DNA from 4 places in the Kitasatospora sp. NPDC056731 genome. Region 4 is predicted to be linked to each of the others. Evidence: riboswitches for the same ligand, from Rfam matches in the RefSeq annotation. Region 4 holds a riboswitch; each other region holds the start of a gene.
What was found. Region 4 has a riboswitch for cyclic di-AMP ahead of AB0R04_RS35245 (NlpC/P60 family protein). Riboswitches for the same ligand answer to the same signal wherever they lie in the genome.
Positions count from the first base shown of each region.

Region 1: it holds a riboswitch for cyclic di-AMP, as region 4 does, so the genes downstream of both, AB0R04_RS32770 (transglycosylase family protein) here and AB0R04_RS35245 (NlpC/P60 family protein) in region 4, are expected to answer to the same signal.
Region 2: it holds a riboswitch for cyclic di-AMP, as region 4 does, so the genes downstream of both, AB0R04_RS15900 (transglycosylase family protein) here and AB0R04_RS35245 (NlpC/P60 family protein) in region 4, are expected to answer to the same signal.
Region 3: it holds a riboswitch for cyclic di-AMP, as region 4 does, so the genes downstream of both, AB0R04_RS30490 (M23 family metallopeptidase) here and AB0R04_RS35245 (NlpC/P60 family protein) in region 4, are expected to answer to the same signal.

Region 1 is NZ_JBFBNR010000048.1:36,706-43,618, reverse strand. It holds gene AB0R04_RS32785 (ATP-binding protein) at 1-339, shown strand, start outside; gene AB0R04_RS32780 (DUF397 domain-containing protein) at 734-997, opposite strand; gene AB0R04_RS32775 (hypothetical protein) at 1,557-2,534, shown strand; cyclic di-AMP (ydaO/yuaA leader) riboswitch at 2,966-3,126, shown strand; gene AB0R04_RS32770 (transglycosylase family protein) at 3,113-4,498, shown strand; gene AB0R04_RS32765 (hypothetical protein) at 4,709-4,909, shown strand; gene AB0R04_RS32760 (LacI family DNA-binding transcriptional regulator) at 4,981-6,000, opposite strand; gene AB0R04_RS32755 (glycoside hydrolase family 13 protein) at 6,026-6,913, opposite strand, start outside.
Region 2 is NZ_JBFBNR010000013.1:6,400-13,312, reverse strand. It holds gene mfd (transcription-repair coupling factor) at 1-422, shown strand, start outside; gene AB0R04_RS15915 (MazG family protein) at 522-1,550, shown strand; gene AB0R04_RS15910 (SDR family NAD(P)-dependent oxidoreductase) at 1,568-1,993, opposite strand; gene AB0R04_RS15905 (cytochrome P450) at 2,269-3,576, shown strand; cyclic di-AMP (ydaO/yuaA leader) riboswitch at 3,787-3,954, shown strand; gene AB0R04_RS15900 (transglycosylase family protein) at 3,960-4,877, shown strand; gene eno (phosphopyruvate hydratase) at 5,161-6,447, shown strand; gene AB0R04_RS15890 (septum formation initiator family protein) at 6,679-6,913, shown strand, end outside.
Region 3 is NZ_JBFBNR010000040.1:21,358-28,270, forward strand. It holds gene AB0R04_RS30480 (GNAT family protein) at 1-158, opposite strand, end outside; gene AB0R04_RS30485 (hypothetical protein) at 201-1,193, shown strand; gene AB0R04_RS30490 (M23 family metallopeptidase) at 1,255-2,088, opposite strand; cyclic di-AMP (ydaO/yuaA leader) riboswitch at 2,101-2,259, opposite strand; gene AB0R04_RS30495 (alpha/beta hydrolase) at 2,603-3,430, shown strand; gene AB0R04_RS30500 (TetR-like C-terminal domain-containing protein) at 3,528-4,097, shown strand; gene AB0R04_RS30505 (PP2C family protein-serine/threonine phosphatase) at 4,319-5,449, shown strand; gene AB0R04_RS30510 (SpoIIE family protein phosphatase) at 5,532-6,913, shown strand, end outside.
Region 4 is NZ_JBFBNR010000060.1:13,374-20,286, forward strand. It holds gene AB0R04_RS35230 (glycosyltransferase 87 family protein) at 1-528, shown strand, start outside; gene AB0R04_RS35235 (hypothetical protein) at 542-1,570, opposite strand; gene AB0R04_RS35240 (NlpC/P60 family protein) at 1,759-2,805, opposite strand; gene AB0R04_RS35245 (NlpC/P60 family protein) at 3,033-4,178, opposite strand; cyclic di-AMP (ydaO/yuaA leader) riboswitch at 4,189-4,338, opposite strand; gene AB0R04_RS35250 (NlpC/P60 family protein) at 4,676-5,710, opposite strand; gene AB0R04_RS35255 (NYN domain-containing protein) at 5,911-6,913, opposite strand, start outside.

The DNA.
Region 1 (6,913 bases), on a different contig from region 4:
CATGCGATCGGCGCACGGCCCGACCATGCGGGTGGCGCCCAGGGCGAGTACGACTTTCCCATACAGCCGACCCCTGAAGGCCGGCTGCCGATCCGAATAAGCCTGGTCCACCGCTCTCCCCAGGTGGTCTGCGCGGTGAGCGACCCGAGCTGCATCGGCCCGGTCGCCCGGGAGGCGGACTTCGTCGCCGAGTCCGGCCGCGGACTGCACCTGGTGGAGTCCTTCAGCCGCTCCTGGGGTTGGCACCCGCTGGGCAGCGGCAAGGTGGTCTGGGCCCTGTTCGAGGCGGAGCCGGCCACCGGTTCCGAACTCGGTGGACGGCACCGGCGCTCGGCCTAGCGCCAGGCGGCGCGCGGCCGGCCGAGGGAGGCCCCGGGAGGACCGCACCCCGGGCTCCGCGGGGCGGCTCGACGGGCCTGGCGCAGGTGCGCCACGGGCTCCGGCTCAGTCCTCAGGACGATTCCCACGACGATTGCCGGGCCGGCCCCCCGGACGAGCCGGCCGGACTGACGGCCGGGCACCCCGGCGGCCCGACCCCCGTCCGCGTCCGGGCCCCCAACCGTGCGCGGGACCACCCGCCGCGCCTGCGCGCGGTCGGCCGCGAGAACGCCCGTCGAGAGAGCGCCCGTCGCGAGAGCACCCGTCGCGTGGCCTCGGACCGGCCCCGGACAAGACAAAGGCCGTCGCGGTGTCAGCACCCACGACGGCCCCCCGATGGCAGGACGGCGGCCGGTCAGACCGCCAGGTGGTCGAACTCCCCGTCCTTGGCCCCCAGCAGCAGGGCGGCGATCTCGGCCCGGGTGTAGATGAGCGCCGGCCCTTCCGGGAAGCGCGAGTTGCGCATCGCCACATCGCCCCCCGGCAGGGCCGCGAACTCGACGCAGTTCCCCTGGGAGTTGCTGTGCAGGCTCTTCTGCCAGAGAACCCCCTTGAGGTCGGCGGCCGCCATCCCGTTGTAGGTGTCGTACGAGCCGTGCGTGTCCTGCGAGTCGTGCATAGAAATCTCCCGAAGAGCTCCGGAGTGGTCGTCCAGCGCGGCGCCCCCGGCACCCGCCGAACGAACGGACCGGCCCCGTACCGGCCCGGCACAACGCCTCACTTGACGCGATGATAGCTGCTGTGCACGTGCATCAGCACGGGACATTGCAGGTGCACGAGGCCTTTCACCGGCAGTTCCGAACTCTTCACGGGCCCTTCTCCTGACGGTACGTAAACGGACATAGCCGAGTGAATCGCCAGATTCTCGATAACCGGCCGTGAGCGATTCCCCGCTGAATGTTGATCTTCAGGCGCCCGGAGTCGCGCTGCCGTGACGCTCCGTCAGGCGACCTCCTGGCTGTGAGACATCTCACGCGCCACACAGGCAACTCGACGCCCCGTCGGACACGTCAGGGCTACGAGCGGTGATCGCTCGAAGGCTGGGTGAGATATGTCCGGATTGCGGGCAAACCGCCCGGACGGACACGGCGGGAACGCGGCACACCCGCCATGACCACGTGAAACTCGAACGGCAGCCGAATGCAGGCCTGACGGGCCGATGTCCTACGATCTCCGGCATGAGCACCGCAGCCATCCCGGGCGCGCCACTGCCCGTCCGCACTCCAGGCTCCCGTGCGCGGGGGCGCCACCGCCGCCCCGAGCGCCCCGAGATCCCGGCCGGCTCCCCGGCCCTGGTGCTCGCCGTGCCCGCGACCGCCGGGCCCGAGTCCCGCTCGGTCGTCGAGGAGCTGCTGTCGATCGTCCGCAGCGAGCAGAGCGGCATCCAGACCGCCGTCGGCTACCTCCCGGGCGAAGCCGCCCAGGGGGTCGACAGTGACGACCGCACCGTCGCCGAACTGCTGGCCATGGCCGCCGAGGCGGGCCTGCCCGCGCCGGTCCTGGTGCCGCTGGTACCCGGCCCGCACGGATTCCTGACCGAACTTCACGCCCTCGCCGCGGAATACGGAGCCCCCGTCACCGACGTGCTCGGCCCGCACCCGCTGCTCGCCGAGGCCGTGCACGTGCGCCTGTCCGAGGCCGGCCTGGCACGCGCCGACCGGGCCCGGCTGTTCGCCATCGCGACCGCCGCGGACGGCGTCGTGCTGACCACCGTCGGCGGCGAGGAGGCCGCCGCCGCGGCCGGCATCACCGGCGTCCTGCTGGCGGCCCGGCTGGCCGTCCCGGTCGTGCCCGCCGCGCTCGACGTGCCGGGCTCGGTCGCCGCAGCCGTCAACCACCTCAAGGAGACCGGTTCCCAGCGCCCGGCGCTGGCCCCGCTGGTGATCGGGCCGGAGGCCGACTCCGAGCTGCTCGCCACGGCCGCCGAGGAGACCGGCTGCCCGTCCGCGGCGCCGCTGGGCGCCTACCCGACGGTCGGCCAGCTGATCGCCGCCACCTACCTGGCCGCGCTGCCGACACCCTCCCCCGAGGCCCTGGCGCAGGCCGAGGCCGAGGCGGCGGAGGCCGCCGAGGGCGCGCACGCCGACCACTCCGGCCGGGGCGGTCACGCCGCCCACGCCGCTCGCACCGCCACCGAGGAGTCGGCCGGCCAGTAGCGGTCACCGCACGCGTGAAGGGCCCGGAACGGCTACGTTCCGGGCCCTTCCTGCCTGTCCCGTAAGGGAGTTAAGGGGCGAATAGGTGTGATGTCCGTTCTATCCGCATTTGTTCACCGTCGCTCGATCCATCCCCCGACGGCCGCAGCGTGGACGCACCTCCTTCTCGGCGGGCAGGCCCCCGGGCGACCCGACCCGCCGTCACCCGCACCCTGAAGCACAGACAGTTGTGCACGCCCTTCTCGACGTTGCCGGAAATCGGCCATTTCCGATCATGGCGAGCAAGGGGAACGACCGTTCTCGCCAAACCGTGATGCGCGTCACAGGTGTTTGCAGTTTGAACTTAAGTCTGCTTAACGTGCTCCCCGTTCGTGGCCACACGAACCCAGTTCATCCGCGACGCCGAGTCCTGCCGTCGGATGTCCTGGCAGCGCGAAAACGCACCACGGCAGGAGCGGGGGACCCACAGGTAAGTCGCCCCGGACCGTTCCCCGGAACGATCCAGGGCTAGGGGTGAAGCCGCGCCCACAGCGCGGCCGGGCAACTCCAGCCCGAATCCGACAGCTCACCTCGCAGGCGTGGGAGAGGACTACGTCTTCATGCTGCCCACCAACGGCACCCGTCTGTCCAGTCGTACCCGACGCGTGATCGCCGCCATCGGCGTCGCGGGCGTCGGCCTCACCATCCCCTGCCTCACCTCCGGCACCGCCTCCGCCGCCTCCGTCGCCACCTGGGACAAGGTCGCCCAGTGCGAGAGCACCGGCAACTGGAGCATCAACACCGGCAACGGTTTCTACGGCGGACTGCAGTTCACCTCCAGCACCTGGGCCGCCTTCGGCGGCACCGCGTACGCCCCCCAGGCCAACCAGGCCACCAAGGCGCAGCAGATCGCCGTCGCCGAGAAGGTCCTCGCCTCGCAGGGCCCCGGCGCTTGGCCGGTGTGCTCGGTCCAGGCCGGCCTGACCAAGGGCGGCGCCGCGGCCACCGTCGACACCTCGGCCGGCTCGACCACCGGCTCGGCTGCCAGCTCGACCGCCACCAAGCCCGCCGCGAAGCCGGCCACCCCGGCCGCCAAGCCCGCGCAGAGCCAGGCCCCGGCCACCCCGGCCGCGAAGCCCGCCAAGCCGGCGGCACCGGCCCAGGACCAGGCACAGGCCCCCGCCGACTCCGCCAACGGCACCTCGGCGCAGAAGGGCCAGAGCCAGGCCCAGAACAGCGCCCAGCCCCAGGGCGACGACTACACCGTCGCCTCCGGCGACTGGCTGTCCTCGATCGCCGACAAGCACAACCTCCAGGGCGGCTGGCAGCGGCTGTACGAGCTCAACCGCGGCACCCTGACCGAGGGTCCGGACACCATCTACCCGGGCCAGCGCCTCTCGTTCAAGGACGGCGGCCAGGCCCAGCAGTCGGCTCAGACCGACCAGTCCGGCTCGGACTTCACCTGGTTCGACCGTTCGCAGAAGTCCGGCCAGACCTCCAACGGCGCCGCCGTGAACGCCAAGCCGACCGCCCAGCCGCAGGCCCCGGCCCCGGCCCCGGCCACCAAGCCGGCTTCCAAGCCGGCCGCCCAGGCGCAGACCCCCGCTCAGGCGCCGGCCGCCACCGGCAGCATGGCCGCCGCGGTCTCCTTCGCCCAGTCGAAGGTCGGCCAGGCGTACGTCTACGGCGGTACCGGCAACGGCGGTTGGGACTGCTCCGGCCTGACCCAGGCCGCGCTGCGCGCCGCGGGCGTCTCCGTCCCGCGCGTCGCCGCCGACCAGGCCGCCGCCAGCACCCGCGTCTCGCTGGACAGCCTGCAGGCGGGCGACCTGCTGTTCTGGTCCAACAACGGCCAGAACTCCGGCGTCTACCACGTCGCGATCTACATCGGCGGCGGCCAGTACGTCGAGGCCGCCAACCCGAGCTCGGGCGTGCGCCTGCAGACCGTCGCCAACTGGGCGCCGGACTTCGCCGGCCGGGTCTGAGCACGACCCGCGGGTGACAGCTGACAACTGACGGCTGACAGATAACAGATTTCAGATAACAGATTTCATCATCTGTTATCTGTCAGCCGCCGCCCGCCCCGGCGGTCGCCCGGCGCCGCAGGAAGGCCGCCGGGCAGGACCGCCCGAGGCCATGGTCAAAGCCCGCCCCCAGCGGGCATGCTGCTGCTCCGCACCCGAGGAGGAGTCACCATGGCCCAGGTCACCGTCACACTCGACGCCAACCTCGCGATCGACGCGATGATGCTCTCCGGCACCAAGAACCCGCAGGACGCCGTCGAACTCGTCCTGCGCGACTACCTGGCCCGCGGCCGCCGCACCGAGACCCGCACCGGCGACGCCACCGACGGCCAACGGCTCACCGAGAGCCGCCCCACGGACCACGAGGGCTGACCCGGCACCCGGGCGGCACGCAACGGGCCCCGGAGAGCAACAGCTCTCCGGGGCCCATCCGTTGACCGCCCTCAGCGCGCGCAGGCCCCCGTGGAGCCGCGCATGACCAGCTCCGGCTGGAACATGAACTCCCCGCGCTGGACCGCGTTTCCGCCGACCTCCTCCAGCAGCGCGTCCACCGCCGCGGTCGCCATCGCCTCGACCGGCTGGCGGATCGTGGTCAACGGCGGCTCGGTGAAGGCGATCAGCGGCGAGTCGTCGAAGCCGACCACCGAGACGTCGTGCGGCACCGACAGTCCACGCTGCCGCACCGCCCGGATCGCCCCGAGCGCCATCATGTCGCTGCCGCAGACGATCGCCGTGCAGCCCTTGTCCAGCAGTGCGCCGGCCGCCGCGTGCCCGCCCTCCACGCTGAACAGCGTGTGGTGGACGAGTTCCTCGGCCTCCTCCTGGCTCCGTCCCAGCACCTCGCGCATCGCCGCCGTGAAGCCCTCGATCTTGCGCAGCACCGGCACGTACCGCCGCTGCCCGACGGCCAGCCCGATCCGCTCGTGCCCGAGTTCGGCCAGGTGCTGGACGGCCATCCACATCGCGGCCCGGTCGTCCGGCGAGATGAACGGCGCGTCGATCCGCACGCTGTAGCCGTTGATCAGCACGAACGGCACCCCGCGCCCGGTCAGCCGGGCGTAGCGGTCGTGGTCGGCGGTGGAGTCGGCGTGCAGCCCGGAGACGAAGACGATGCCCGCCACACCCCGGTCGACCAGCATCTCGACCAGTTCGTCCTCGGTGGACCCGCCCGGCGTCTGGGTGCACAGCACCGGGGTGTACCCGTGCCGGCTGAGCACCTGCTCGATCACCTGGGCCAGTGCGGGGAAGATCGGGTTGCTCAGCTCCGGCGTGATCAGCCCGATCAGGCCGGCGCTGCGCTGGCGCAGACGGGTCGGCCGCTCGTAGCCGAGCACGTCGAGCGCCGCCAGCACGGTCTGCCGGGTGGCGGCGGAGACGTTCGCCTTGCCGTTGAGTACGCGGGAGACGGTGGCTTCGCTGACCCCCGCCTGCGCCGCGATGTCTGAGAGTCGCGCCGTAGTCACGGTCCCAGAGCCTATTGCAACCACGTCAGACCGCCCACCAGCCGGTGCTGTCCGGCGCGAGCACCGTCTCGTCGCCGTCGACCACCAGCTCCACCGAGGAGAGCAGCAGCTTTCCGGGCGCCGCTATCCGGACCGGCTCGTCCGTGGCGTTGACGGTGCAGACGAAGGAGCCGCGGCGGAACGTCAGGGTCCCCTCGGGGCCCTCCAGCCACTCCACGGCCGTCCCGGCGCCGAGGTCGTCCTGGGAACGGCGGACGGCGAGCGCGCTGCGGTACAGCTCCAGGGTGGACGCCGGGTCGCCGGTCTGCGCCTCGACGCTCAGCGCGGCCCACTCGGCCGGCTGCGGCAGCCAGGACGGCCCGCCGGCGACCGGGCCGAAGCCGTACGGGGCCTCGGTGCCGGACCACGGGATCGGGACGCGGCAGCCGTCGCGGTAGCCGTCCTGCCCGGCCTTGCGGAAGAACGACGGGTCCTGGCGGACCTCGTCCGGCAGGTCGGTGACGTCCGGGAGGCCGAGTTCCTCGCCCTGGTAGATGTACGCGGAGCCGGGCAGCGCGAGCATCAGCAGGGTGGCGGCGCGGGCGCGGCGCAGGCCGAGCTCGCGGTCGCCGGCGGTGCGGATCTGGGTGCCGAGGCCGGGCGGGTTGGCGAAGCGGGTGGCGTGCCGGGTGACGTCGTGGTTGGACAGCACCCAGGTGGTGGGGGCGTCGACCGGGCGCATCGAGTCGAGCGAGACGTCGATCACCCCGCGCAGCGCGGCGGCGTCCCAACCGGTGCCCAGGTACTGGAAGTTGAAGGCCTGGTGCAGCTCGTCGGGGCGCACGTAGTTGGCGGTGCGCTGGACGGTCGGGGTCCAGGCCTCGGCGACGCCGATCCGCTGGCCCGGGTACTCGTCGAGGATCTTGCGCCAGCT
Region 2 (6,913 bases), on a different contig from region 4:
CGCCCGGCGAGCGGCTGCGGCTGCAGGCGTACCGCTCGATCGCGGCGGTCAACTCGGAGGCGGACATCCAGCAGGTCCGGGACGAGCTCGTCGACCGCTACGGCAAGCTGCCGGAGCCGGTGGAGAACCTGCTGCTGGTCGCGGCGCTGCGGCTGTACGCCCGGCGGTGCGGCATCGCGGACATCACCCTCCAGGGGGCCAACGTCCGGTTCGGACCGGTGGAGCTGCGGGAGTCCCAGCAGCTGCGGCTGAACCGGCTCTACCCGCGCAGCCAGGTCAAGGCGGCCGCCCAGCAGCTGCTGGTGCCGCGGCCGAGCACCGGGCGGATCGGCGGCAAGCCGCTGGTCGGGCGGGAGCTGCTGGGCTGGTGCAGCGAGTTCCTGTCGGCGATGTTCGACGACCTGGCGGGGTCGAAGAAGTAGCGCCCGCCAGGCCTGGCGGGCGGGGCGGGTCCCGTCGGGCCCGCCGCCTGCCCGTCCCCGCCCCGTCCGCCCCGGACGGGCGGCGGGTAGGTTCGGGGTGTGACGACGAATGTTCCGGACGCGAAGCTGATCCTGCTGACGACCACCCACCGGGTGGCCCCCGGATTGCTGGCGTGGCCGGCGTGGGAGGCACTGCGGTCGGCGGGGCGGGTGCTGGCGGCGGACGCGGGGCATCCGCAGGTGGCGGCGGTGCAGCAGGCCGGGGTGGAGGTCGAGGTCGTGGCGGCGGGGTCGGCGCCGGCGCTGGCGCGGCTGCTGACCGGGCAGCCGGGCGGGGCCGGGCCGACGGTGTGGCTGGGCAGCCCGGACGGGGATCCGGGGCTGACGGACGCGCTGGCGCGGCTGGCGGTGGAGCACGCGGGTGAGGTGCCGGAGATCGAGGTGCTGCCGGGGTCGTACGACCTGCCGGGGGCGCGGCTGCTGGACCTGGTGTCGGTGATGGACCGGCTGCGCTCGCCGGGCGGTTGCCCGTGGGACGCCGAGCAGACGCACGAGAGCCTGGTGAAGTACCTGGTCGAGGAGGTGTACGAGCTGGTCGAGGCGATCGAGGAGGGGGACCGGGAGACGCTGCGCGAGGAGTTGGGCGACGTGCTGCTCCAGGTGTTCTTCCACTCCCGGATCGCCGAGGAGCACCCGGAGGAGGCGTTCTCGATCGACGACGTGGCCGGTGACATCGTCGAGAAGCTGATGTACCGGCACCCGCACGTGTTCGGGGACGTCGAGGCGGAGGGCGCCGCCGAGGTGGAGGCGAACTGGGAGCAGCTGAAGGCGGCCGAGAAGGCGGACCGGGAGTCGGTGCTGGACGGCGTGCCGGCCGGGCTGCCGTCGCTGGCGTACGCGGCGAAGCTGGTGTCGCGGGTGCGCCGGGCGGGCTTCGCGGGCGTGCCGGACGAGCCGTACGCGCTGCCGGCGGAGCTGACGGCGCAGTCGGCGGGCCGGCTGCTGCTGGCGGTGGCCCAGCGGGCGCACGACGCCGGGGTGGACGTGGACGCGGCGCTGCGCTCGGCCGCGCGCGGTTACCGGGACGCGGTGCGCGCGGCCGAGGGCCTCAAGCCGGTCGGCGAGTAGCGGGCCCGGGCGGGGCCTCAGGCGGCCGTGGCGGTGTTCTCGATCGGCCGCCGCTGCCGGGGGACGACTTCGCCGATGGCCTCGCCGACAAGGGCGAGGAGTTCGGCGAGGCGTTCGAGGTCGAGGCGGGCGGGCAGTTCGGCGAGGGAGACGATCCGCTCGCCGTCGGGGCCGGCGACGCAGAACAGGTCGATGGGGCCGAGGTGCTTCTCGGCGGTGTCGACGAGGGCGGCGATGTCGCTGGGGCGGCGGATGTCGCCGCCGACGCCGACGACGGGGCAGCCCGGCCGGTCGAGTTCGGTGGCGAGGTCCTCGGCGACGCCGGCCCGCTGGTCGGCGATCAGCACTCCGGCGGCTCCGGCGGCGGCGAACCGGCGGGCGAGCTCGGCTCCCGATCCGCCGTCGAGTACCGCGATGACGACGACTGACCCGCTGACCCGCATGGTCTGCTCCTCCCTGTGGGCGACACCGCACCGGCGCCCACGATTTCTGCGGAGGATCGTAGGCAGGTCCTGACCCTCCGCAACAGGGATTACCCCTCAGGTGACCAGGGTCACGCCCGCCGCCCGGCCAAGAGCTGTCCAAGAGCTGTCCACGGACCGTCCACAAGGCGTCCACGGAGCGTTGGCGGGCCGTCCGCCGGGTGTTGACGATCCGGCCCCGCCGGTCGCGGCCGCCGGAGACGGTGCGGCCCCGACCCACCGGATACGGTCGACGCATGCCAGCGCAGCCCGACCCCGCCGCCCCGCAGCTCTTCACCTGGGAGTTCGCCACCGATCCGTACCCTGCCTACGCCTGGTTGCGCGAGCACGCCCCGGTGCACCGCACGACGCTGCCGAGCGGGGTGGAGGCCTGGCTGGTGACCCGCTACGCGGACGCGCGGCAGGCGCTGGCGGACGGCAGGCTGTCGAAGAACCCGGCGCACCACAGCGAGCAGGCGCACCGCACCGGGCGGGTGGGAATTCCGGGGGAGCGCCAGGCGGACTTGATGACACATCTGCTGAACATCGACCCGCCGGACCACACCCGGCTGCGCCGGCTGGTGTCGAAGGCGTTCACGCCGCGCCGGGTGGCGGAGTTCGAGCCGCGGGTGCAGCAGCTCACGGACCGGCTGATCGACGGCTTCGCGCAGCGCGGTTCGGCGGACCTGATCCACGAGTTCGCGTTCCCGCTCCCCATCTACGCGATCTGCGACCTGCTGGGCGTGCCGGCCGAGGACCAGGACGACTTCCGGGACTGGGCCGGGATGATGCTGCGACACACGAAGCCGGGCCACGGCGGCAGCCAACGCGGCGGCGTGGGGCGGGCGGTGAAGCGGATGCGGGCGTACCTGCTGGAGCTGATCCACCGCAAGCGGGCGGATCCGGGCGAGGACCTGATCTCGGGCCTGATCCGGGCGAGCGACCACGGCGAGCACCTGAACGAGAACGAGGCCGCCGCGATGGCGTTCATCCTCCTGTTCGCGGGGTTCGAGACGACCGTCAACCTGATCGGCAACGGCACGTACGCGCTGCTGCGCAACCCGGAGCAGCGCAGGCTGCTGCAGGAGTCGGTGGTGCGCGGCGAGACGGCGCTGCTGGACACCGGGATCGAGGAACTCCTGCGCTACGACGGGCCGGTGGAGATGGCGACGTGGCGCTTCGCGACGCGGCCGCTGTCGATCGGCGGGGTGGACATCCCGGTGGGCGATCCGGTGCTGGTGGTGCTGGCCGCGGCGGATCGCGATCCGGCCAGGTTCGCGGACGAGAACACCCTGGACCTGGCCCGCACGGATAATCCGCACCTGGGTTTCGGCCACGGGATCCACTACTGCATCGGCGCCCCGCTGGCTCGCCTGGAGGGGCGGAGCGCACTGACCACGCTGCTTTCCCGGCTGCCGGACCTGCGGCTCGCGGAAAACCCGGAGAACCTGCGCTGGCGGGGCGGCCTGATCATGCGTGGCCTGCGGGAACTCCCGGTCGAATTCACTCCGGAGGCCCGTTCTCCGCACGCGCCGGTCACGCCGACCGACGCTCCGACACGCTGACGGCACGTCTCCGGCGGGTCGTGGAGCCAGGTCTGAACCCGCATTAATCCGGACATACCGCCGCCGGTGGTAGGCGATTGACCACGCGCCGTAATTTGTGTGTGATATCGGTGATATGAGCTTGTTATTGGTCTGATGATCTGTCTACTCTCCCTGGAGTTCGCAGCTGCGGACCTCGTGCGCGGAACGCCGAATCCTGCCCGCCGCGTCACGGGAAACCGACCAGACCCTGGGCAGGGGCGGGGGAACCAGGTTTGTTGCCGTTCCCCAACGGCTTGGGGTGAAGCCGCCCGAGCGGAATCGTTTCCGCTTTCGGCGGCCGGGCCACCTCCCGGTCCGAACCCGACAGCTCACCTCGCAGGCGTGCGGAGAGGGACCTCGTCATGCTGTTCGTTGGAACTGGCCGCCACCGTCGTCGCACCCAGACCGAGAAGGCCATCGCCGTCGCCGGTGTGGCCGGCGTCGGACTCGCGATGCCGCTCCTCACCGCCACCGGCGCCTCCGCCGCCCCGGCCTCCACCTGGGACGCCGTCGCCCAGTGCGAGAGCGGCGGCAACTGGAGCATCAACACCGGCAACGGCTTCTCCGGCGGCCTGCAGTTCACGTCCAGCACCTGGAAGGCGTACGGCGGTACCTCCTACGCCCCGCAGGCCAACCAGGCCAGCAAGGCGCAGCAGATCTCGGTCGCCGAGAAGGTGCTGGCCTCGCAGGGTCCGGGCGCCTGGCCCGTCTGCTCCCAGAAGGCCGGTCTGAGCAAGGGCGGCGCCCCGGCCTCCGTGGACACCTCCACGGACGCCAAGCCCGCCAAGCAGTCCGCCGCCAAGCCGACCCAGCAGGCGCAGACCCCGAAGCCCGCCCAGCAGCCGGTCCAGCAGGCCGCCCCGAAGCCGGCCGCCCAGCAGCCCGTCCAGCAGGCCCCGCAGCAGACGCAGCCGCAGACCCAGGGCTTCTCCGGCAAGGCCGGCTGGGACGCCGATGCGAAGGTGTACTGGTACCAGAACAACGGCGCCTGGTACTGGACCAGCCACCAGAGCGTCTACCAGCAGTACGCGGGCCAGCCCGCCGCCCAGCCGCAGTACGCGCCCCGCGCCGCGCAGCCCGCACAGTCCGCCCCGGCCGCGCAGCCCGCCGCCGCGCAGGGCGGTCACGACTACGCCGTCCGGGCCGGCGACACGCTGTCGACGATCGCCGCCGCCCAGGGCGTATCCGGCGGCTGGCAGTCGGTGTACGACGGCAACCGCGGCACCGTCGGCGGCAACCCCAACCTGATCATGCCCGGCCAGGTGCTGCACCTCGGCTGAGCGGCCCGGGCCCTGAGCGGCCCGGGCCCTGAGCGGCCCGGGCCCTGCGGGCGAAGGGGGGCGGGCGCCGTCCCCCTTCGCCCGCATTCCCCCGTATTCGCCCGCTTCGATCGGGCAAGCAGGTGAACTACTGGTGGGTAGCCGGGCCACACGCTGAGACGGGACCGAGGCCAGCGCGGCCCCGGGGGCCGGGGCGGTTAGGCTCTGGTCGTAACGACTCCGCAATCGTCCCGCCGGCAGCACCCAACGTCAGCCGGACCCTGCTTCCGCAAGGAGATGCCTCGTGCCGTCCATCGATGTCGTCGTAGCCCGTGAGATTCTCGACTCGCGTGGCAACCCCACGGTCGAGGTCGAGGTCGGCCTCGACGACGGCAGCACCGGTCGTGCCGCTGTCCCGTCGGGTGCCTCCACCGGCGCCTTCGAGGCGCTGGAGCTGCGCGACGGTGACAAGAACCGCTACTTCGGCAAGGGCGTGGAGAAGGCCGTCCTGGCCGTCATCGAGCAGATCGGCCCGGAGCTGGTCGGCTACGACGCCACCGAGCAGCGCCTGATCGACCAGGCCATGCTCGACCTGGACGCCACCCCGGACAAGTCCTCGCTCGGCGCCAACGCGATCCTGGGCGTCTCGCTGGCCGTGGCGCACGCCGCCTCCGAGGCCAGCGACCTGCCGCTGTTCCGCTACCTGGGCGGCCCGAACGCGCACGTGCTGCCCGTTCCGATGATGAACATCCTCAACGGCGGTTCGCACGCGGACTCCAACGTCGACATCCAGGAGTTCATGATCGCCCCGATCGGCGCGGAGTCCTTCTCCGAGGCCGTCCGCTGGGGCGTCGAGGTCTACCACACCCTCAAGGGCGTGCTGAAGGAGCGCGGCCTGTCCACCGGCCTCGGCGACGAGGGCGGCTTCGCGCCGAACCTGGACAGCAACCGCGAGGCCCTGGACCTCATCACCGAGGCCATCCAGAAGGCCGGCTACGTGCCCGGCCGCGACATCGCGCTCGCCCTGGACGTCGCCGCGTCCGAGTTCTACGAGGACGGCGCCTACCAGTTCGAGGGCAAGGCCATCTCCGCCGCCGAGCTCATCGAGTACTACGCCGAGCTGGTCGACTCCTACCCGCTGGTCTCCATCGAGGACCCGCTGGACGAGTCGGACTGGGACGGCTGGAAGGCCATGACCGTCAAGCTGGGCGACAAGGTCCAGCTGGTCGGCGACGACCTGTTCGTCACCAACCCGGCCCGCCTGGCCAGGGGCATCGAGACCGGCACCGCCAACGCGCTGCTGGTGAAGGTGAACCAGATCGGCTCGCTGACCGAGACCCTGGACGCCGTCGAGCTGGCCCAGCGCAACGGCTACCGCTGCATGATGTCGCACCGCTCCGGCGAGACCGAGGACGTCACCATCGCCGACCTGGCCGTCGCCACCAACTGCGGCCAGATCAAGACCGGCGCCCCGGCCCGCTCCGAGCGCGTCGCCAAGTACAACCAGCTGCTGCGCATCGAGGAGATCCTCGACGACGCCGCCGAGTACGCCGGCCGCGGCGCCTTCCCGCGCTTCCGCTCTGCGGAATAGCAAGCACAGCCGCTCTGCGGAATAGCAAGCACAGCCGTTCCGCGGAGTAGCAAGCACAGCCGTTCCGCGGAGCAGCAGGCTCAGCCGCTCCTCGGAGCGGCGAGCACGGTCGCTCCGCCGACCGGTGAGCACGCCTGACCGGTGCCCCGCCGTTCACCCCGTAGGGTGGACGGCGGGGCACCGTCGCGACCAGGAGGGGAACGGGAGATGGCAGGCTGGAGGATCCCGGGCTTGGCGGCCCGGCCTCGCTTCACGAGCCGGGCGACCGTCCTCGTCCTGGTGCTCTGCTCGCTGGTGGCGATCCTCGCCTACCCGACGCGGCAGTTCATCTCCCAGCGCGCCGAGATCTCCGCCCAGCAGGCGAAGGCCGACCGCTCCCGCCAGCAGGTCGAGCAGCTGCGCCGGGAGAAGGCCCGCTGGCAGGACCCCGAGTACGTCAAGGCGCAGGCCCGCGCCCGGCTGCACT
Region 3 (6,913 bases), on a different contig from region 4:
ATCTGGTCGGCGCAGGTTTCGCGGTCGCGCGGCTCGAAGGGGAGGTAGCGGGTGACCTCCGGATCGCTGAACAGCCCGTGCAGCGCGTCCACGTCGCCGGGGGTGTGGTGATACTCGCGGATGGCCAGCCGGGGGCCGGTGAGTCGTACGGGGACCATGGCAGCCGACCCTACTCCCGGCCAGCGGTTACCGTTCGAGCTATGAACGACGAAGACCTGCGGCTCGCCCCGCGCACCAGGGCCGCCGACCTGCTCGCCTGGGCGGCGGAAGAGGACCGCACCCCGGTGGCCGAAGCGCCGCTGCGCGCGGTACTGGCCCTGCTGGAGCTGGGCGAGGGCAGGATGCACGACGGCTGGCCCGAACTGACCTCGAACGCGGTGGAGCACCTGCTGTACGAGCGGCTCTACCTGTACGTCCAACCCGAACCGGAGGCGGACCCGCTGGCATACGGCAACGCCGTCCGGCTGCTGACCGACCACCAGCGGGCCGCCAAGCGGCTCAACGCCAAGCGCCAGGAGCGGCTGCACGCCGAGGCCGAGTGGCAGGGCGAGGTCGCGGCCGGGCTGCTGCGCCGCGCCGACCTGGTGACCTGGCCCCGGCTGTACGCGCTGCTGCTGCACGCGTACGGGGCGGACGTCGCGGATCCGGAGGCGGTGCGGGAGTGGCTGGCCGGCTTCCGGGAGCTGGCGCAGGAGGAGCGGCTGGCCAGGTTCGCCGCACTGGCGCAGACCGGCTGGCTGGACGAGGTGGACGAGCAGGGCTGGAGCCCGACCCGGGTGATCTCGGTCGGCATGGCCACCGACGGCGCGCGCCGGCTGCTGGAGCAGGGCCTGATGCGGCGCAGCTACCGCAACCTGACCGAGCTGACCGCGCTGGGGCGGCCGATGCCGGACGAACTGGCCGGGGACTTCGGGGCGTTCGAGGAGGCGGCGGTGGAGGCCGCGCTCGACCTGTACGGGGAGTGGACGGTGCCCGGGCTGCCGCGACTGCTGGTGGAGGAGTTCCCGGACCTCGCGCCGGAGCCGGGGCAGGAGGAGATCGACGCGTACCTGGCGGGGCTGGCGCAGGAGGAGTTCGACGCCCGCCTGGAGGAGCTGGCGGGGCCGGCGCAGGAAGAGTCCGACGCGCACCCGGCGGGGCCGGCCGACCCGGCGGACCAGGAAGACCCGGCGGCGGACCCGACGCAGGAGTGACGCGGCGAAGCCCCGGCCGCCGGTGCCTTTCGGTTCCGGCGGCCGGGGCTTCGCGGGTGCGTCAGGGGTTGAGGCCGCGCTGCTGGAACCAGGTCTCCGGGTCGACGGGGGCGCCGCCACCGGGGCGGACCTCCACGTGCAGGTGCGCCCCGGTGACGTTGCCGGTGGCGCCGACCTTGCCGATCTGCTGGCCGGAGCCGACCTTGCCGGAGCCCTTGATGATCGAGGAGAGGTGGCAGTACCAGATCTCGGTGCCGTCGGGCAGGGTCTCGACGATCCGGTAGCCGTACGAGCCGGACCAGCCGGCCGAGGTGATGGTGCCCTGGCCGACCGCGTAGACGGGGGTGCCGGTGTCGGCGGCGAAGTCCAGGCCGGTGTGCAGGTGGGCCCAGTAGCGGGCGCTCTGGCCGTAGTGGGCGGTGAGGTGGTAGTCGCGCACCGGCAGGGTGAGGGCGGCGGCCTTGGCCCGCTCGGCCTCCTCGGCGGCTCGCTTGGCCTCGGCCTCCTTGGCGGCGGCCTTGGCCTCCGCCTCCTTCGCGGCCTGGACGCGGGCGTCCTCCTCGGCGGCGGTGCGCTGGCTGTCGGCCTGCAGCTGGATGCGGGCGGCGAGCGCGAGGCCGGGGTCGGCGGAGAGGGCGACCGGGGTCTCGTCCGGGGTCTCGATGGCGGGGGCGGCGGCCGGGGTGGCGGAGGCGAAGCCGGTGGCGCCCAGGGTGGCGGCGACGGCGGTGACGCCGAGCAGCGGGGAGGTCCCACGGACCTGACGCGGCATCCGGTGCCGGTTGGTCTCGGCGTCGGGGCCCGCGTACTCGGGGCCGTCCGGGCCGGGGTGGTCGAGGAGCCGGGTACCTGCTGCGAGGCCGGCCGGGTGTGCCGGGGTGTGCGTCGACGCCACGGAGGCGCGCTCCTTTCCTTCCTTCGCGCCTACCGGGTTAGCTGACGGGTTCGGAGCAGGAAGGTCTCCTACGGCTGGGCCGGAGCCCTGCCGATTCACCCCAAGGAACGTGGTTCCCCGGCTCCCTGACCTGCCCGGAGGCCGGTCGGCGGGATTAGGCGACGGCGCACGGTGCCGTCTGGGTACGGCGTTGAGGACCGCGCTGCGTTATCAAACGTTAATCCTAGGAGGCCCTGATTCCAAGCCGTTCGCCCGGGACGACCGGAGACGGACGGGGCACTCTGGGATGCGAAGGGCGTTTTGTCCCCCTTGAGCCCCTTGGGCACGCTTGAGCACCATTGACGCCACCTCACGTGATCGGACGTCAACGGACGGCCCTTCATTCAGGCGCTCCCCGCCGACCTCCCCCGCCCCACAGGGCGCGAAGGCTTGACGGCTAAGGCTATTAGCCTTAGCTTTATGGCTATCGGCAGCACCGTCGAAGCCCCGCACCGGCAGCCCCCGGAGGCCCACCATGAACGCCACCAGCGCCCCCACCACCCAGTACCTCGACGTCACCGGCGGCCGCCTCGCCTACGACGACACCCGGCAGGGCGACGGCACCCCCGTCGTGCTGCTCCCCGGAATGCTCGACACCCGCGCCGCCTACCGGCACCTCCACCCGCTGCTGGCCGCCGCCGGCCGCCGGGTCATCACCATGGACCTGCGCGGCTTCGGCGAATCCTCGATCATCTGGGACGACTACTCCCCCGCCGCCATCGCCACCGACGTCCTCGCCCTGCTCGACCACCTCGACATCGAGCGCGCCGTCCTGGTCGGCAACTCCTACACCGGCGCGACGGTCGTCAAGGCCGCCGGCGACGCCCCGGAGCGGGTCGCCGGCATCGCCCTGATCGACGCCTTCGTCGAGAACACCCCGCCCGGCGCCCTCATGCGCGGCGCCCTCCGCGTCATGGGCGCCCTGACCGTCCACTCGCCCGCCTTCTGGGGCCTCTACCACCGCAAGCTGGCCTACCCGGGCGCCAAGCCCGCCGACTTCGACACGTACGTGGCCGGACTCGTCGCCGCCATGCGCACCCCCGGCCGCAAGACCGCCACCCGCGGACACGTCGGCGGGGACTCCGCGCCCGTCGGCTGGACCGCGGCCGTCCGCTGCCCCTCGCTCGTCATCATGGGCAGCAAGGACCCCGACTTCCCCAAGCCGGAGGCCGTCGCCGACCGGCAGGCCGCCGCGCTCGACGCGCGGAAGGTCATGATCGACGGATCCGGGCACTACCCGATGGCCGACAACCCGCAGGCCACCGCCGGCGCCCTGCTGCCCTTCCTCGCCGAACTCGCCTGAGCCCCGCCCACCCCGTCCGCCCACGTCAGCCCCGCCCCCACGCGCCGCCCCGCCCCGCCCCGCCACGTACGCCTTCCACCGACGGAGAGCCCACACCATGCCCCGAGTAGGACTCACCCCCGAGCAGGTCGTCGACCACGCCCTCGCCCTCATCGACGAGCAGGGCGCCGACGCCCTCACCCTGGCCGCCGTCGCCGCCCGGGCCGGGGTCGCCACCCCGTCGCTGTACAAGCACGTCAGCGGCGGCCTCGCCGAACTGCGGCGGCTCATCGCCGTCCGGGTCACCGAGGAACTCGCCGACCGGCTCGCCGAGGCCGCCGTCGGCCGCAGCGGGGACGACGCCGTCGCCACCGTCCTGCGCGCCTACCACGCGTACGCCACCGAGCACCCGCACCGCTACAACGCCCTCCCCCAGGCCCCGCAGCCGGACGACGACCTCACCCGCGCGGCCGGCCGGCTCGTCGGGGTGATCATCGCCGTCCTGCGGGAGTACGGCCTCGACGGCGCGGAGGCGATCCACGCCGCCCGCACCGTCCGCTCCGTCGCCCACGGCTTCGCCTCCCTCTCCATCGGCGGCGGCTTCCAGCTCGCCGAAGACCTGGCCACCACCCAGAGCCGCCTCATCACCCTCCTCACCACCGGCCTCCGCAGCTGGCCCACCCCCTGAGACGCCGGCTACCGCACCGACCGCGGCACGACCCGCCCGGCCTCCCGCAACGGCGGAACCACCACCACACCGGGTGAGGCATGCACGAGAAGTCGGGCCCGCCGACTTCCGGTGCGGCGGGCAGGCAGCGGGCCTGGGGGTGGTGGGGGTGGACGGGTTAGTGTGGCCGGGCTGACTGGTGGTCATGACAGGGGACCGCCGACCCCTTGGCGGAGGTCCACGTGCCCGCACCGATAGCGAGGGCGCGGCGGTGGTACCTGCGGCTGCTGGACGGGAACGCCCGGGCCGCGCGGTACGCGCTGGGGGTGCTGCTCGGGGTGACGGCGGTGCTGAGCGTCCTGCCGATCGTGCTGCCGTACAGCTGGCCGCCGTCGGCGCTGGTGCTGCCGCTGGTGGTCGGCGGGCTGCTGTTGCGGCGCGGGCAGCTGCTGGTGCTGGTGTGCGCGGCGCTGGCCGGCGGGGTGCTGGGGGCTGTGGTGCGGGATCCGCTCGGGGTGCGGATCGGGGTGACGCTGGTACTGGCCGCGACCGCGGTGACGGTGCTGGCCGCGAACCGGTTCCGGCACCGGCTGGGTCTGCGCGGGACGCAGGGCGATTCGATGCTGCTGGAGCTGGCCGAGCACACCCGGACGCTGGCCCGGCTTCCGGAGCGGCTGCTCGACTGGCACTTCGACAGTGCGCTGGCGCCGGCCGGCGACACCTCGTTCTCGGGTGACTTCCTGCTGTGCGCGCACCGCCCCGAGGAGGATCTGCTGGAGCTGCTGCTGGTGGACGTGTCGGGCAAGGGCAGCCGGGCGGCGGCCCGCTCGACGCACCTGTCGGGCGCGTTCGCGATGCTGCTGGGGCGGGTGCCGCCGGAGGCGTTCCTGCCGGCGGCCAACGACCATCTGGTGCGGATGGGCTGGGAGGACGACTTCGCGACGGCGGTGCACCTCGCGCTGCGCCCGGCGACGGGCGACTACCTGCTGTTCAACGCCGGCCATCCGGCGCCCGCGCAGTTCCGCCGGGCGGACGGCGGCGGCTGGGCGCGGTCGGGGCACGGCGGTCCGGCGCTGGGGCTGGTGTCGGGCGCGCTGTACCCGGCGGTGTCGGGGCGGCTGCGGCGGGGCGATTCGCTGCTGCTGTTCAGTGACGGCCTGGTGGAGGTGCCTGGTCGGGATCTGGACGAGGGGGTGGGTCGGCTGCTGGCGGCGGCCGAGCCGGTGGTGCGGCCGTGGCGGACGCAGCAGCAGCTCACCCGGGGTGCGGCGGAGCGGCTGGTCCGGACGGTGGCGCGGGACGCGGCGGACGACCGGACGCTGGTGCTGGTGCGCCGTCTGGGCCACCATTCACCCGCTTCAGCACCTGCTTGAGAAATAAGGTATTAAGAATTAAGTGCCCGTTCGGGCACCCAGAGGGCACCCACCCCCCGAGAACGGAAAGGCCGGGTATCCGATGGACCTGACCTCTCCGTGGGTTCCCCCCTCCGAGGACGAGAGCCGGACGCCGCGCAGCAGTCCCACCGCCCGCAGCCCCATGCGCTGCGTGCGCTTACTGCTCGGCTGCACCAGCGCCGCCGAACTGCTCGGCACCGTCCTCGCCGAAGGGCCGGGCTGGATCACCGGCGAGGGTTCCGCGCTCTACCTGCTGGATTCCGCCGGAATGCTCCGGCTGACCGCCTCGCACGGGCTGCCGGACTGGACCCACGAGCGCTACAGCATCGTCGATCCGGCCGGTGACCTCCCCGCCGCGATGGCCCTGCGGTTACGCCGCCCCTACCTGCTCAGTCCCGAGCACACCAGCGTCGACTACCCGAACAAGAACGCCGGCATGGGCACCGGCATGGTCGCCGTGATCACCCTGCCGATGGTCGTCGACGAGCGGCCGGTCGGCGTCCTCGCCCTCGCGCTGGCCCACCGGGGCACCGTCCCCCGCCGCGACCTGGACGTCCTGGAGACCATCGGCGAGGCCTGCGCCCACCGGCTGTCCCACCTGCTCGACCACGCGGACGCCCGGATACCCCAGGATCCGGCCGGGGCGCCGCCGGACGGGGCCGGGAGCCTCCCCGCCGGGCTGGCCCACCCGATGCTGTCGCTCGCCGTCCGGGCGGCCGGGCACGGCGCCTTCGAACGCGATCTGGTCACCGGCGAGAGCTACTGGGACGCCGCGGCGTTCCGGGTCACCGGCCAGCCCGCCACCGCCGACGGCTCCGCCCCGGAGCTGGACCGGATCGTCCACCCGGAGGACCTGCCGGACGTGCAGGCGGCGCTCGCCGAGTCGCTCACCACCGGCGGGTGGTACCGGATCGGGTACCGGGTGCTGCGCGGGGGCGGCAGGGTGGCACGGATCGAGGAGACCGGCGAGGTGATGCTGGACGTCCACGGCCGGCCGGTCCGGGTCGCCGGGCTGCTCTCCGACCGGGGCCAGGGCCGGGGCCGGGAGCACCCCGGGCAGCAGGCCGGGCAGCAGCCCGAGGAGCAGGCCACCCCGGCCGGGGCCCGGACGGCGCTGCTGCTCGCGCTCACCCGGTCGCTGTCGCGGGCGGTGACCGTCCGGGACGTCACCACCGCCGTCACGGACGTCGCCCGCCCGGCGTTCGGCGCCGCCAGCATCGTCCTGGACCTGGTGGACGAGGGCCGGCTGCTGCCCGTCTCGCACACCGTGTACGGCGGGCCCAGACGCACCGAGCTGACCCGGCTGGCGGACCTCTCCGAGAACGTGATGCAGCACGCGCTGACCCGCTCGGCCCCGCTGTTCAGCGAGCCCGGCCCGGACCGGGGCCGGCACGGCCCGCTCACCCCGGCCTCCTGGGCGGTGCTGCCGCTGGTCGCCTCCGG
Region 4 (6,913 bases):
GCCTGGCTGCTGCTCTGGCGCTTCACCGCCAAGCGCCGCAACGCGGCCACCATGTACGACGCGGCGCTCAGCGCGCTGCTCATCTTCACCGTCACCAGCCGGGTGATCAGCCCGCAGTACCTGGTCTGGCTGATCGGCGTCGCCGCGGTCTGCCTGACCGTGCGCGGCAGCAGCCAGCGGCCGGTGGCCCTGCTGATCCTGCTCGCCTGCCCGCTGACGCTGGCCGAGTTCCCGCTGATGTTCAGCCGGATCCTCGCCAGCGAGCCCTGGGGCGTCACCGTGCTCAGCCTGCGCAACCTGCTGCTGCTGGCCGCCACCGTGCTCTCCTGCATCCGGCTCTGGCGCGCCACCCGCGGCCCGGCACAGCTCCCGGCGACGGTGGTGCTGGCCAAGCCCGAGGCGGTGCCCGCCGGCGCCTACCCGGTGCGCCCCGGCATCGCCTACGAGCAGGACCTGCTGGACGGCATCGACCGGCCCGGCGCCCCGGCCAGGCAGCGGCCCGGTACCCCGGCCAGGCAGCGGCGCTGAACGGCGCGCACCGTCAATCGCGCAGCGCGGCCACCTCGGCCAGCCAGAGCCGGGTGAACTCGGCCAGGCCGACGCCCGGTCCGGCCCGGAGCAGCCGGTCGAGCCGGTGGTCCCGGTCCTCCCCCTGCCCGTCGGCCGCGCCGACCGCCCGGTAGAACGCCACGAGCCGCTCGGGCCCGTAGCGCCGGGCGATCAGCTCGCAGGCGAGCCAGGCCTGCTCGTACGCCTGCGCGATGCCGTCGGCGCCCGCGGTGAAGTCCCGGTCGGCGGGCAGCGCGGCGGGCAGCCGGCCGGCGGCGACGTCCCGGGCCAGCTCGGGGGCGATCTGCTGCGGGCGCCGGCCGGAGCCCCGGTAGGCGGTCCAGTCGGCGACGCCCTCGGAGAGCCAGAGCGGTGTCCAGGCCCGGGTGTCGGCCCTGGTCGCGACGTGGGTGGCCTCGTGGGTGACGACCACCTGCCGGCCGAAGTCGCTGAGCCGCCCGAACGTCCCGGGGTTGACCAGCACCCGGTCGGCGGGGGTGTGCCAGGGCGCGCCGGCGGCGGCCGAGGTGACCGCCGCCATGCCCGTCCAGCCCGCCGGGTCGACCTCCAGCAGCCGGGCGAACTGCTCGGCGGTGGCGGGCACTTCGAGCAGCAGGCGGCCCGCCCAGCCGGTGCCCCAGACCTCGCTCACGGCGGGCACGGCCCGGTCGGCCACCGCGACCAGGCCGGCCGGGTCGGGCCCGTCGGCCAGGCCCAGCACCAGGCAGTGCGCGCCCGCCGCGGACCGGGCGGAGCCGAGGTCCCAGAGCGCCGGGGGCCCGCTCGCGCTCTCCTCCCGGTCGACCCGCCAGCCGCCGGCCCGGACCAGGTCGATCCGGCGCGGGTACACCACCGGGTAGTCGTCGTACCCGGTGATCCGGACCGCCAGGTCGGCGGCGGCCGTGAGCCGCTCCGGCCCGGCATCCACGCCGAGCACCAGGTTGCGGTAGCCGGCCTCGATCGCCGCCGGTCCGGACCAGGAGGGCAGCGCCCGGGCCCGCGCGTCCAGCAGTGCGGCCACCTCGGCCCGCCGGTCCGCCGCCCACCGGTCCGCCGCCCGCCCGGCCGCCGAGGGGGCCGCCGGGGCGGCCGGCGGCAGCGACAGCTGGGCCAGCCCGCCGACCGCGAGCAGCAGCGCACCACGCCGGGACAGCGTCCGGCGGGCCCTGTCTATCGGGTGGGGGGCGTCGGGGTCGGACGGTGCCGGGCTCAGAGCCGGACCACCCCCGCGACCGGCATCGCGTTGACGCTCTCGTAGCGGACCCTGGCGCCCGGGTAGGGGGCGTGCACGATCACCCCGCCGCCGGCGTACATCCCGACGTGGTGCATGTCCCGGTAGAAGATCACCAGGTCTCCCGGCCGCGCTTCGGAGAGGCTGACCCGCTGCCCGGCGTACGCCTGGGCCTGCGAGGTGCGCGGCAGGGTCACTCCGGCCTGCCGCCAGCTGTAGTACATCAGACCGGAGCAGTCGAAGGCGCGGGGCCCGGTGGATCCGTAGAGGTAGGGCGAGCCGATCATCCGCACCGCGGCGGCCAGCGCGGCCGCCCCGCGCTCGGAGGCGGGCGGGGCCGTGCCGAGGTCCAGCCGGTCGGTGCCCCGGGTGGCGCGCTGCTCGGCCTCCTGGGCGTCCTGGGCGGCCATCCGGGCCCGCTCGGCGACGCCCAGGCTGTTCAGCAGCCGCTGGGCCTTGGTGAGCCGCTGCTGGATCTGCTGCTTGCTGTCGGCGAGCGAGCGGCGGGCCTGGTCGAGTTCGGCGAGCTTGCCGGCGGTCTCGGTGCGGCGCTGGTCGAGCCGGCGCTGGCGGGTGGCCAGTTCGTGCAGGGTCTCCTGCTGCCGCTCGGCGGCCTGGTCGAGGGTGCGGGCCCGGGACAGGTAGCCCTCCGGGTCGGTGGAGAGCATCAGCTGGACGGTCTGGGCCATGCCGCCGCCGCGGTACTCGGCGCCGGCCACGGTGGCGAGGTCGCCGCGCAACTGGTTGAGCTGGTCCTGGGCGACGGCGATCTCGCCCTGGAGGACGGTCGTCTCGCCCTGGAGGCGCTGCTGCGTCTCCAGGGCGGCGTTGTACTTCTCGGACGCCTGCTCGGCCTCACCGTAGAGCTGTTCCACCTGCGCCTTGACGTCCTTGCGGGTGGGCGTGTCCGGCGCGGCGGGGGCGGCCTGGGCGCTGCCGCCCGCCGTCACGCCCAGGGCGGTGGTGGCGGCCGCGGTCAGCACCAGCGCACGGGCGAGCAGTTGGGGACGACGGTGCACGGGCATGGCGGCAGCGGCTCCGATCCGGCGGTGGGGCCCCGCCGCCGCACCAACGCGGGCGGCCCTGGAAGCGGAGTCCGGTGGCAGACGTTAGCGAGTCCGGGCAACCGAGTCCAAACCCCTGCCAACCCGAATATTTGACCCGCAATCGGACATCAGTCCGAGGCGCCGGAAAAGCCGCAGGCCCGGCCTTCCGTGGTGGAAGGCCGGGCCTGGGAGGGCCTGCGCGGGGATCAGACCCGCACGATGGAGGTCAGCGGCATGTTGCCGACCGCCTCGTAGCGGACCGACGCGCCGGGCTTGGGCGCGTGCAGCACCTGGCCGTTGCCGGCGTAGATGCCGACGTGGTGGGCGTCCCCGTAGAAGATCAGCAGGTCGCCGGGCTGGGCCTGGGAGAGGTCGGTGCCGATCCGGGTACCGGCGTGGGCCTGCTCCTGCGAGGTACGCGGCAGCGCCACGTCGACCTGGTTGAACGCCCAGACCATCAGGCCCGAGCAGTCGAAGGAGCCGGGGCCGGAGGCGCCGTAGACGTACGGGCTGCCGATCTTGGAGGCGGCGATGGACAGCGCCGCGGCGCCGCGCGAGCTGCCGGCGCTCGGCTTGGTGACCGGCGCGGCGGGGGCCTGCGACGCGCTCAGGTCGGTGCGGCTGTTGTCGCGGGAGGAGCGGTCGGCGGCCTGCTGGGCCGCCGCCTGCTGCTGGGCGGCCTTCGCGGCGGCGTCGGCCTTCGCCTTGGCCTCGGCGGCGGCCTTCTCCTCGGCCGCGCGGATCGCCTGGCGCTCCTGCTCGGACAGGGTGTTGAAGAGGTCCTGCGCGGCCTTGAGCTTGCCCTGGACCTCGTCCTTGGCGCTCTTCAGCTGCTGGGTGGTGGTCTCCATCTCGGCGAGCTTGCCCTGGGCCTCGGAGCGCACCTGGTCGAGCTTGCGCTGCTCGTCCTGGAGCTGCTTGAGCTGGCCCTTCTGGGTGCCGCCGGCCTGGTTCAGCGTGTCGGCCTGGCTCAGGAAGGTGTCCGGGCTGGCGGAGAACATCAGCTGGACGGTCTGCGATATGCCGCCGTTGCGGTACTGCTCGCCGGCGATCTCGGCCAGGCCGCCCTGAAGGTCGGTCACCTGCCCCTGCTGCCGCGCCACCTGGTCCTGGAGGTCGGTGACCTGCTTCTGCAGCTGCTGCTGCTTCTCCTGGGCGGCGTTGAGCTTCTCGGTCGCGACCTCGGCCTGCTCGTTGAGCTGGTCGACCTGCTCCTTGACCTGGTCCTTGGTCGGCTGCGGGTCGGCGTGGGCGCCGGACTGCGCGGACAGCGCGACGGCCGCGGCGGCGAAGCCGGTCATGATCGAGACCCGGGTGCGACTGGCGGGCTTGGGACGACGATGGGACGCCACGAAGGCGGACTCCTTCTTCCTACGCCGTCTACCGGGTGAGCTGACGGGTTCGGGCCGGAAGCGTGCCCTACGACGCCTCACGGCCGTTCCACCGGCCGACCTGGCGCCGATTCACCCCGGAGGAACGTGGTTCCCCGGCTCCGTTCGACAGCACCCCCGACTGCTGGGCTCCCCGTCGGGCAGGCACTGGGCCCGCCCCGCTGCGTCACGAACTCGACGGAAACCACCGCCGTCACCCTGGCTGGGCGATCGGAAGTGCGGTGGTTCGGGGCACGACCCTAGTAACTGAACCGTGATCCGTTCAAATCCTTGTCAGAAAAAAGACGGAAGAAGACCAAAGTTCTTTTGTGAATATGACACATAGTGATCACCGCCGCACGCAAAGCTGATCACTCTTCACCGGGGACTCGCGCGGCGGACAAAACCCGAACGCCACCCCCGGTCGGAGGGTGGCGTGGATCACAGGCCCGGACGGGCCCTTCGGGCGTGTCGGGACGTCAGACCCGGCGGATCGTGTTGATCGGCATCGCGTCGACCTTCATCACCTTCACCACGTCACCGGTGTGCGGCGCGTGCACCACCATGCCGTTGCCGATGTACATCCCGACGTGGTGCCGGTCGGGGCCGTAGATGACCAGGTCGCCCGGCTGGGCCTGGTCCAGCGTGACCTTGGTGCCGACGTTGCCCTGCTCCTGCGAGGTACGCGGCAGCGAGACGCCGGCCTGGCCGTACGCCCAGACCATCAGGCCCGAGCAGTCGAAGGTGGTCGAGCCGGTGGCGCCCCACACGTACGGCGAGCCCTGCTTGCTCATCGCCTTGGCGACGGCCACGCCCGCGTAGCCGCCGGCCTGCGGGAGGCTGCCGAGGTCGGCGCGGTCGCTGCCGCGCGAGGCGCGGTCGTCCTGCTGCTGCTGGGCCCGCAGCGCGGCGCGGTCGGAGGCGCTGAGCGAGTTCAGCAGGTCCTGCGCGGCCTTGAGCTTCTGGTTGACGTCCGTCTTGGCCTGGTTCAGGTCCTTGGTGGTGGAGTCGAGCGAGGCCAGGACGGCGGCGGCCTCGGACTTCTCCTGGTCCAGCCGGCGCTGCTGGTCCAGCAGCCCCTTGAGCGCCTCGGACTCGCTGGCGCTGGCCTGCTGGGCGCTGGACGCCTTCTCCAGGTAGCCGGACGGGTCCGAGGAGAGCATCAGCTGGACGGACGGGTCGATGCCGCCGGTGCGGTACTGCTCGCCCGCCACGCCGGCCAGGCCGGTCTGGAGCTGGGTCATCTCGTCCTGGCTGCGGGCCACCTTGTCCTGCAGCTGGTCGGACTGCTTGCGGAGCTGGTCGGCCCGCTCCTTGGCGCCGTTGTACTTCTCCGCCGCCTGCTCCTGGTCCTGCTGGAGCTGGTCGATCTGCGCCTTGACGTCGCTCTTGCTGGGCTGGGGCGCGGCGTGCGCGGCGACCTGCGCGGAGAGGGCGACCGCGGTCGCCGCGGCAGCGGTGAGCACGGAGACCCGGGCGCGGCTCGGCTGCTTGGGACGGCGGTGGGAGGCCAAGGGAATTGCTCCTTCTTCCATCGGCCTCACCCGATCAGGTGAGAATCCGGAAAATAGGTTTGACGCCACACCCTAGGGAAGATCCACGGGTTTTGCCACTCCCCCGAAGGCGTGAACTCCACTTCCCCCGCAGGCTTCACCGGATGTGCACACCGCCGCAAACCGGGCGCTGACCAGGCGTCATTCCGTCGCGGCAGCCGTCAGGGCCGCGCCAGCCGGTTCAGCAGCAGAACGGAGGCCACGGGGCGCGCGCCCGCCTTCCGCACGCCCTCCGCGACCTCCCGGTCGGTGGACACCACCACCACCGGACGCCCCTGCGGCTCGGCCCGCACCAGACGGCGGATCAGCTCGTCCGCGGTCTCGCCGGTCCGGCTGAACCGCACCCGCACCCCCCGCGGTGGCGCCATGATCACCGGAACGTCCAGGTCCTGCCCGTCGAACACACAGGTGACCTCCGCCTGCGTGCGCTGGGCCAGCATCGCCAGCCCGCCCAGCAGCCGGATCCGCTGCTGCTCCAGCGGCAGCGTCGGATAGCCCGTCTTGGTCACGTTGTAGCCGTCCACCACCAGGTGCACCTGCGGAATCGCCAGCAGCTGGTCCAGCAGCGCCGGATCGTCGTCGGCCAGACCGCGCCGGGCCACGTCGTGCGGCGAGGCCGCCCCCGGCACCACCGCCTCCACCAGGTCCCCCGGCCGGATCTGGGAGACCGGCAGCGCCAGCTCCCGCTGGAGCCCCTGCGCCGACTGCAGCACCGTGTCCAGCAGCAGCCGCAGCCGCATGTCCTCGACGCTGCGGCCCTCCCGGGCCGACCGGCGGCCCTGCTCGGCCGCCGTCTCCAGCTCGCCGACCCGGTGCCGCAGCCGCCGCGCCTCGGACTCCGCGGCGCCGCGCTCGACGGCCGCCTGCGCCCTCGCGGCCTCCAGCTCGGCGGTCAGCCGCCTGGTCTCGGCCTGCGCCCGGCGGGTGTCGCTCTCCAGCGAGCGCACCTTCTTGCGCAGCGACTCGGCCTCCCGGCGGACGTCCTCGGACTCCGCACGCTGCCGCTCCAGGTCCGCCCGGGCGGCGGACCGCAGCTCGGCGAGCTCCGCCTGCAGCTTCTCCACCAGCCGGGTGGCCTCGGCGGCCGCGCCCTCGGCGCCGGCCCGCTCGGCCTCCTCCCCGGCCTCGGCCACCAGCCGGCTCCAGCCGGCCGACCGCACCAGG